Regions from separate parts of the Streptomyces sp. NPDC043427 genome, predicted to be linked through region 1. Evidence: riboswitches for the same ligand, from Rfam matches in the RefSeq annotation. Region 1 holds a riboswitch; the other holds the start of a gene.
What was found. Region 1 has a riboswitch for glycine ahead of gcvT (glycine cleavage system aminomethyltransferase GcvT). Riboswitches for the same ligand answer to the same signal wherever they lie in the genome.
Positions count from the first base shown of each region.

Region 2: another riboswitch for glycine. It lies ahead of gcvP (aminomethyl-transferring glycine dehydrogenase); the one in region 1 lies ahead of gcvT (glycine cleavage system aminomethyltransferase GcvT).

Region 1 is NZ_JBWKCC010000012.1:57,324-61,778, reverse strand. It holds gene glyA (serine hydroxymethyltransferase) at 1-30, opposite strand, end outside; gene gcvH (glycine cleavage system protein GcvH) at 46-423, opposite strand; gene gcvT (glycine cleavage system aminomethyltransferase GcvT) at 542-1,660, opposite strand; glycine riboswitch at 1,700-1,806, opposite strand; glycine riboswitch at 1,807-1,907, opposite strand; gene AC067M_RS20735 (AAA family ATPase) at 2,082-2,750, shown strand; gene AC067M_RS20730 (enhanced serine sensitivity protein SseB) at 2,864-3,658, shown strand; gene AC067M_RS20725 (enhanced serine sensitivity protein SseB C-terminal domain-containing protein) at 3,855-4,455, shown strand, end outside.
Region 2 is NZ_JBWKCC010000044.1:9,076-13,530, reverse strand. It holds gene gcvP (aminomethyl-transferring glycine dehydrogenase) at 1-2,072, opposite strand, end outside; glycine riboswitch at 2,252-2,347, opposite strand; gene AC067M_RS42485 (PRC-barrel domain-containing protein) at 2,461-2,832, shown strand; gene AC067M_RS42480 (DNA polymerase IV) at 3,084-4,455, opposite strand, start outside.

The DNA of each region.
Region 1 (4,455 bases):
CTCGTGCAGGGGCGTGTTCAGAACAGACATGTCGACTACGGCTCCTCAGCCGGCGGAGTGGGCGGCGTACTCGTCGGCGGTGAGCAGGTCGGAGGGCTCCTCCGTGACCCGCACCTTGAACAGCCAGCCCCCCTCGAAGGGGGCCGAGTTCACCAGCGACGGGTCGTTCACCACGTCCTCGTTGATCTCGGTGACCTCGCCGGAGACGGGGGAGTACAGGTCGCTGACCGACTTGGTGGACTCCAGTTCGCCACAGGTCTCGCCCGCGGCGACCGTTGAGCCGACGTCCGGGAGCTGGGCGTAGACGACGTCACCGAGCGCGTTCGCCGCGAACTCCGTGATGCCGACCGTCGAGACGCCGTCCTCGGCGGCCGACAGCCACTCGTGCTCCTTGCTGTAGCGCAGCTGCTGGGGGTTGCTCATGGCCTGAATTCTCCTGTACGCGGGGGAGTGCTGGTGAATGAGTGACTGCTGAAACCGCTGGTGAGCAGCGAAATGTGCGCGGGGTCACGCCCTGGAGGCGCAGCACCTCGACCAGTGTCTACTTCTGGCGCTTGTAGAAGGGCAGTGCCACGACCTCGTACGGCTCGTGAGTGCCCCGGATGTCGACGCCGACGCCCTTCGCGCCCGGTTCCGCGTGCGCCGCGTCGACGTACGCCATGGCGATGGGCCTGCCCAGCGTGGGGGAGGGGGCGCCGGAGGTGACCTCGCCGATCACCTCGCCGCCCGCGACGACGGTGTACCCGGCGCGCGGGACGCGACGGCCCTCGGCGACCAGGCCGACGAGGACGCGCGGCGGGTTCTCCTGAGCCCGGGAGGCCGCCGCGGACAGCGCCTCGCGGCCCACGAAGTCGCCCTCCTTCTCGAACTTCACCACCCGGCCGAGCCCCGCGTCGAAGGGCGTCAGGGAGGTGCTCAGCTCGTGCCCGTACAGCGGCATGCCCGCTTCCAGGCGCAGCGTGTCCCGGCAGGACAGACCGCAGGGCACGAGACCGGCGCCCTCGCCCGCCTTGGTCAGCGCCTGCCACAGCTCCACGGCGTGCTCCGGCTTCACGAACAGCTCGAAGCCGTCCTCGCCGGTGTAGCCGGTGCGCGCGATCAGGGCCGGGACACCGGCGACCGTGCCGGGCAGGCCCGCGTAGTACTTCAGCCCGTCGAGGTCGGCGTCGGTGAGGGACTTCAGAATCCCGGGGGACTGCGGCCCCTGCACGGCGATCAGCGCGTAGGCGTCCCGGTCGTCGCGCACCTCGGCGTCGAAGGAGCCGGACCGCTCGACGAGCGCGTCCAGCACCACCTGGGCGTTGGAGGCGTTGGCGACCACCATGTACGCGGTCTCGGCGAGCCGGTAGACGATCAGGTCGTCGAGGATGCCGCCGTCGGGCCGGCAGATCATGGTGTAGCGGGCCCGGCCGACCTTGACGCTCCCGATGTTGCCCACCAGGGCGTAGTCGAGGAGGTCGGCGGCCTGCGGGCCGGTGACGGTGATCTCGCCCATGTGCGAGAGGTCGAAGAGCCCGGCCTTCGTGCGCACGGCGAGGTGCTCGTCGCGCTCGGAGCCGTAGCGCAGGGGCATGTCCCAGCCGGCGAAGTCGGTCATCGTCGCGCCGAGCGCGCGATGCACGGCATCCAGCGCGGTACGACGGGGTTCGGTACTGCTCATCGGTCGGTCGTCTCCCAAGGCATGACAGGCGAGGAAAGATCCTCCCCATCTGTCATCGGAACCTGAGAGGTTCGCCATGACCGCATGGGGCATGACTTGCACCTTGGGTGGGACCACCGCGAGGGCGGCCCGCTTTTCAGATGTGCCTCGCCCGCGCGGTAACGGTGCCTGAGAGATTCAAGGGAGGGACTTGCTCCTTCGGCGCCCCAGCGACAACTGCTGCTGGGAACTCTCCCGCGCGGATTCAAACGGCCGGTATGCAGTTGGCGGCCTCATCATTGCACGCCCGTACCCCCGCGCGGCAGACCGCATCTGTAACCGGCTTGTGGCAGGAAGCGAACGATATGGCGAGGTACCGCGTATTACCTTCTCTTTACACTCGGCGGGGAGGGTTATTCGTGAGCCACCCCAGGGGAGGACCATCACGGTGAACAGGACCACCGCGTACGCGACCGGCTCGGCCGTCGCGCTGCCCGCACAGCCGACCGCCCCCGCCCGGGGGGCGTGCGGCCCGCAGCCCGTCGTCCGCGATCTGCGCGAGCGCGCGGGTCGCAGCCCCCACGCACTGCTCTTCGGCCCCCGCGACCTGGTCGTGGTCACCGGTCTGCCCGGCAGCGGCAAGTCCACCCTGATGCGGCGCACGGTGAAGGACGCCGGCATCGACTCCCAGGACACCCGCGACCGCTGGGACGCCCGCATGCCCCGCCTGCTGCCCTACGCCGTCTACCGCCCCCTCGTCCGTCTCGCCCATTACGCCGGACTGCGCCGCGCCCTGCGCTCCGGAGCCGGCGTCGTCGTGCACGACTGCGGTACGCAGGCCTGGGTGCGCCGCTGGCTGGCCCGCGAGGCCCGCCGCCGGGGTGGCACCCTGCACCTGCTCCTCCTCGACGTCACCCCGGACACAGCCCTGGCCGGCCAGCGCGAACGCGGCCGGGGCGTCTCCCGGTACGCGTTCCTGCGCCACCGCACGGCCGCCGGCCACCTGCTGCGCTCCGTGGAGCGCGGCGAGCTGCCCCAGGGCTGCGGCTCGGCGGTGCTGGTCGACCGGGCCGCGGCGGACTCCCTGCGCCGCATCGGCTTCACCGGCTGAGCCGGGCCCGCGGACCGAGTCGGGTCACGGGCTGAGCACGGCGGGGAACGTGTCGGCCGGTACCCGATAGCCTTTCCGCCACAGCAGTGGTTCCCGGCAGACGGTTGAGAGAGATGGACTTCCCGGCGGATTTTCCCGCGGACTTCCCGGCACAGGCACACCCCCACTCGCACGGCGGCTGGCCCGGCAACGAACTGGAGGAGGTGCTCTCCGCCTCCCTCGGCGTGCCGGGCGCCGGCGGCCGGATCGTCGAGGTCCTCGGGCGTAGCTTCGTCTGGGTGCCGCTGCCCAACGGCGGCGGCCCGCACAGCGGCCCCCTGGACCTGCCCACCCTGGAGATCGAGGGCCAGGCCTACGTGCCCGTCTTCAGCTCCGAGGAGCAGTTCCGCCAGGTCGTCGGCTCCCACATGTCGTTCACGATCGCACCGGCCGTCGAGTTCGCCCGGGGCCTGCCCCCGCAGGTCGGCATCATGGTCAACCCGGACGGCCTGGTCGGCGTCCCGCTGCCGCCGCCGGCCGTCGCCGAGCTGTGCCGCTCCGGCCGCACCCCACTGGACGGCCCCACGAGCGGCGGCCGCGTCCGCCTCTTCGAGCCCGACTGGCAGGACGACCCGGTCGACTTCCTCGCCGCCGCCTCCACCGAGTTCGCCGCCACCGGCGTCGTCCTCACCGCCCGCCGCTGCCTCGCCACCATCGAAACGGCCGACCCGGTCATGTTCATAGGCGTGGAACTCTCCCACCTCGAAGGCGACCTCCGAGCCCTCCCCCTCGACGCCCTCGGCCGAGCCCTGGGCCAGACCCCGACCCCCTGGCCGGTCAACCTGGTCCTGCTGGACGTGGCCCAGGCCGACCCGGTGGCGGAGTGGATGCGCGAGAAGGTCCGCCCCTTCTACATCCGGGACTACTGAAACACCGCCCGGGACAGCGCCCGAGGGGCGCGGGGCCGTATCGATGTGCGGCTCCGCCGCGTGGGCGCGATCAACCACAGCGGACCCGCACCAAGCACGGAGAACAAGCCCTCCGCGCCCTCAATGGCTCAACCCGGCAGAGCGCCTAAGCTGGTTGCATAAACGAGGCCCACTCAATTCACGAAGGGCGGTAAAGGTGAGCGCGAGCGGCACCGCCGCGACCGGACAGGTCGAGCACATGCTGCGCCAGGTGACGCCCGGGCGCTACGACGCCTACGAGGCACTCCTGCGCGCGCTCGCCACCCCCTCCTCCGGCCAGGTCTGGATGCTGCTGTGGCACGGCCAGGCCGGCTCCCCCGACGCCCAGTACGGGAACATGGAGGTCGACGGCCACGGCTACGCCCCCTGCGTCACCTCCGCCCAGGAACTCTCCGCGAGCGGCTGGAACCGGTCGTACGAGGTGGTCGACGGCCTGGACGTGGCCCGCACGCTCTACCCGGACCACTACGGCCTCTGGCTGAACCCGCACGCCCCGGGCGGCGGCGTCGGCATCCCCTGGCTCGACCTGCGGCGGATCGCGACCGGCCTGGACCGCCAGCCGGCCGGACCCCTGCGGCTGTCCGAACCCGGCATCGAGATCCCGCAGTTCTACGCACTCCTCGCGCAGAACGCCCACCGCACCCCGGCCGTCCGCTCGTTGCGCCGCGCCTGGGTCCAACCGGCGCTCGGAGCGCCGTATCTCGCCATCGGTCTCGACGTGTACGAGACCTCGCCGACCGCCGTCGACTCGGTGCGGG
Region 2 (4,455 bases), on a different contig from region 1:
CCGACCAGCGCGTTGAGGTTGGCCCCGTCGACGTACACCTGACCGCCGGCCTCGTGCACCTGCGCGCAGATGTCGGCGACGTGCTCCTCGAACACCCCGTGCGTCGAGGGGTACGTGATCATCAGCACCGCCAGCTCGTCACGGTGCTGCTCGATCTTCGCCCGCAGGTCCTCGACGTCGATCTCACCGTCCTCCGCGGTCTTCACGACGACGACCTTCATGCCCGCCATCACGGCACTCGCGGCGTTGGTGCCGTGCGCGGACGACGGAATGAGGCACACCGTCCGCTGCTCGTCACCGCCCGCCCGGTGGTATCCGCGTACGGCGAGCAGCCCGGCGAGTTCCCCCTGCGACCCGGCGTTGGGCTGGAGGGAGACGTTGTCGTACCCGGTGACCTCGGCGAGACGTTCCTCCAGCTCCCGGATGAGCGTGAGGTAGCCCTGCGCCTGCTCGGCGGGCGCGAAGGGGTGCAGCTGGCCGAACTCGGGCCAGGTGACCGGCTCCATCTCCGTCGTCGCGTTGAGCTTCATCGTGCAGGAGCCCAGCGGGATCATGCCGCGGTCGAGCGCGTAGTCCCGGTCGGCCAGCCTGCGCAGGTAGCGCAGCATGGCGGTCTCGGAGCGGTACTGGTGGAAGACCGGGTGGGTCAGGAACTCGTCGGTGCGCAGCAGCGCCTGCGGCAGCGAGTCCTCGGTGGCCGCGTCCAGGGCCTCGATGTCGCCGTCGACCCCGAAGGCAGCCCAGACAGCACCGACCTGGGCCCGCGCGGTGGTCTCGTCACAGGCGATCGATACGTGGTCGGCGTCGACGAGGCGCAGGTTCACCCCCTGCTCCCGGGCAGCGGCGACGACCTCGGCGGCCTTCGAGGGCACCCGCACGGTCAGGGTGTCGAAGTAGGCGCCGTGCACGACCTCCGCCCCGCCCGCCGAGAGGCCGGCGGCGAGGACGGTGGCGTACCGGTGGGTCCGTCGCGCGATCGCCTTGAGCCCCTCGGGGCCGTGGTACACGGCGTACATCCCGGCCATGACGGCGAGCAGCACCTGCGCGGTGCAGATGTTGCTGGTCGCCTTCTCCCGGCGGATGTGCTGCTCACGCGTCTGCAGCGCGAGGCGGTAGGCCTTGTTCCCGTCGGCGTCCACGGAGACGCCCACCAGCCGCCCGGGCAGGCTGCGCGCGAACTTCTCGTGCACTGCCATGTATCCGGCGTGCGGCCCGCCGAACCCCATCGGCACACCGAACCGCTGGGTCGTCCCGACCGCGATGTCGGCTCCCAGCTCCCCGGGCGACCTGAGCAGCGTCAGCGCGAGCAGATCGGCGGCGACGGTGACGAGCGCGCCCAGCGCGTGCGCCTGCTCGATGACCGGCTTGATGTCGCGTACGGCGCCGGAGGCACCCGGGTACTGGATCAGCACGCCGTTGATCTCCCGCCCGGCGATCTCGGCCGGAATCCCCTCGCTGAGGTCGGCGACCACGACCTCCACACCCGTCGGCTCGGCGCGCGTCTCGATCACGGCGATCGTCTGCGGCAGTGCGTCCGCGTCGACCAGGAAGAGGCCCTTCTTGTTCTTGCCCATGCGCCGGGAGAGCGCCATGGCCTCGGCGGCGGCTGTGCCCTCGTCGAGCAGTGAGGCGCCGGAGGTCGGCAGCCCCGTCAGGTCGGCGACCATGGTCTGGAAGTTCAGCAGGGCTTCGAGGCGCCCCTGCGAGATCTCGGGCTGGTAGGGCGTGTAGGCGGTGTACCAGGCAGGATTCTCCATCACGTTCCGCAGGATGACGGGCGGAGTGAAGGTGCCGTGGTAGCCGAGCCCGATCATGGAGTCGAGCACCTGGTTGCGATCCGCCAGGGACCGCAGCTCGGCCAGCACCTCGGCCTCGGTGCGTGCGCCCGGCAGGTCCAGCGCGTCGGCGTTCTTGATCACATCCGGGACCGCGGCGGCGGTGAGCTCGTCCAGGGAGCCATAGCCGACCTGCGCGAGCATCTTGGCCCGGGCCTCATGGTCGGGGCCGATGTGGCGCTGTTCGAAGGGGATCCCCTTCTCGAGCTCGGAGAGCGGAATGCGGTGGACGGTCATTGCGGAGGCCTCCTGGTCTGACACGACCTTCGAGGGGCACCACTGCACGGGTACCCGGACGGCCTCCCCCTCTGTCATCTCAACCTGAGAGCTTCACCGGATCGCCCGAAGGCCTCCGGCTTTCACCGTCGGTGAGAGCGGAAACCGTCGACGACATCCGCCCTGCTTTCCAGAGTGACCTCGTCCGTGCGGTACGTGGGCCTGAGAGATTCCGGGGAGGATTTGCTCCTTCGGCGCCTCCGATGATGTCTGGAGGACTCTCCCGCACGGGGTCAGCAGCCGTTGTCAGCCTACCAGCGAGGTCTCCGCACTGGCCTTCGAGTGGCCACCTTCCAAAATGTGCTCTTTTGTGGTGCTTACGGATGAGTTGCGAGCAAGTGGAGGGCCCGTGCAGACCGACATCGATCCGCGCAACCTGATCGGCCGCAAGGCGTTCGACCGCAACGGCACCAAGATCGGAACGATCGACGAGGTCTACCTCGACGACGCGACCGGCGTGCCCGAGTGGGCGGCCATACGGACCGGCCTCTTCTCCCGGGACGCCTTCGTCCCCCTCGAGCCCAGCGAACTCATCGAGGGCACCCTGCACGTCCCCTTCGACCGCGCCCTCATCAAGGACGCCCCCGACTTCGGCGTGGGCCGCCACCTCTCCCCCGAACAAGAACTCCAGCTCTACCACCACTACGGACTCGACCTGGCCCCACCTCCCCCCCTCCCGGACCACAATTTCGGCAAGGTCGCAGGCCCAGACGAGCCCTGACCCTCAGCACCGGCCCCTCGGGCGAACGGTCGACGCAGTCCACGCTGCGGGCAGTCGTACAGCCCAGGTGGCGTAGCTGCGGGCAGTCATATAGCTCAGGTGCCGTAGCTGCGGGCAGCCGCACTCCCAGGCGCCACAGCTGCGGGCAGTCGTACAGCTCAGGTGCAGCTGCGGTCAGCCGCACAGCCCAGGCGCGTAGATGCGGGCAGTCGTGCCGCTGGGGCGGCACGGGTGGGCGCAGCGGCACCCCGTCAGCGCCCGGCCGTGCGACCCACCCCCGGCCGGCCCGACGAACCCGCACCTGCCTCACCCACGTCCACAGAACCCCCGCCCACCCCACCACCAGGCCCAGACCCCCCAAATCTTCGCCGCGTAACCAACGGCACCGGCTCGACCCCCTCCAACTCGGGATCGTCAACCCGAAACGTCCGCACCCGCCCCGGCTCGGACCCAGGCGTCTCGAACCGCACGGTCACCCGCCCCACCCCGCTCCCCTGCACCCACCCGAGCCCGTACACGGCATGCCGTACATCGTGCCCCGGATGCCACCGCCGCTCAGCGGGCTCAGACTCCCCCACCACAACCTCCCCGCGCGCCTCTTCCTCCGGCTCCTCGACACCCTCCCCCGCCGCCTGGGCGAACAGATCCTCCTGCGTGTAGTCCGCGAGCCCACTGACTCCCACCCCCAACAACCGCACCCCACCGGTCGTGTCCACGGAGTCCAGCAGCCGACCCGCCGCCTCCCGCACCACCGCCGGATCATCCGTGGGCCCCCGCAACGTCTCCGACCGCGTCAACGTCGAGAAGTCGTACCGCCGCACCTTCAGCACGATCGTCCGCCCCGACAACCCCGCCGCCCGCAACCTCCGCACACACCGATCCGCCAGCCGCCGCACCTCCATCCCCACCCGCACCCGATCGTGGATGTCCACGTCATACGTGTCCTCCACAGACACCGACTTCGCCTCCCGCTCCGCCACCACGGGCCGCTCGTCGTGTGCCAGCGCCATCGCGTACAGAGCGTGCCCGTGCGCCTTCCCGAGCAGCCGCACGAGCTCGTCCTCCCCGGCCTCGGCGATCTCGTCGACCGTGGTGATCCCGGCCCGCCGCAAGTGATCACCCGTCGCCGGCCCCACCCCCGGCAGGGTCCGCACCGACAGCGGCCCGAGCAACGCCCGCTCGCTCCCCGGCTCGATCAGCACCAGCCCATCCGGCTTGGCCTGCTCGGACGCGATCTTTGCGAGCATCTTGGAGGCCGCCAGCCCCACCGACCCCGTGAGCCCCGTGAAGTCACGTATGTCGGTGCGCAGCCTCGCCCCCACCAGCCGCGCGGACTCCTCGTCCCAGGCCGCTCCCCCGGCCTCCAGATCCACGAACGCCTCGTCCAGGCTCAGCGGCTCCACGAGCGGCGACAACGCTCGCAGCAGCTCCATCACCTGCTCGCTGATCGACCGGTAGAACTGGAACCGCGGCACGAGATACGCGGCGTTCGGAGCGAGCCGGCGCGCCTGGGCCATGGGCATCGCCGAGTGCACCCCGAAAAGCCGTGCCTCGTACGAGGCGGTCGCCACCACCCCGCGCGGCCCGAGCCCACCCACGATCACGGCCTTCCCGCGCAGACTC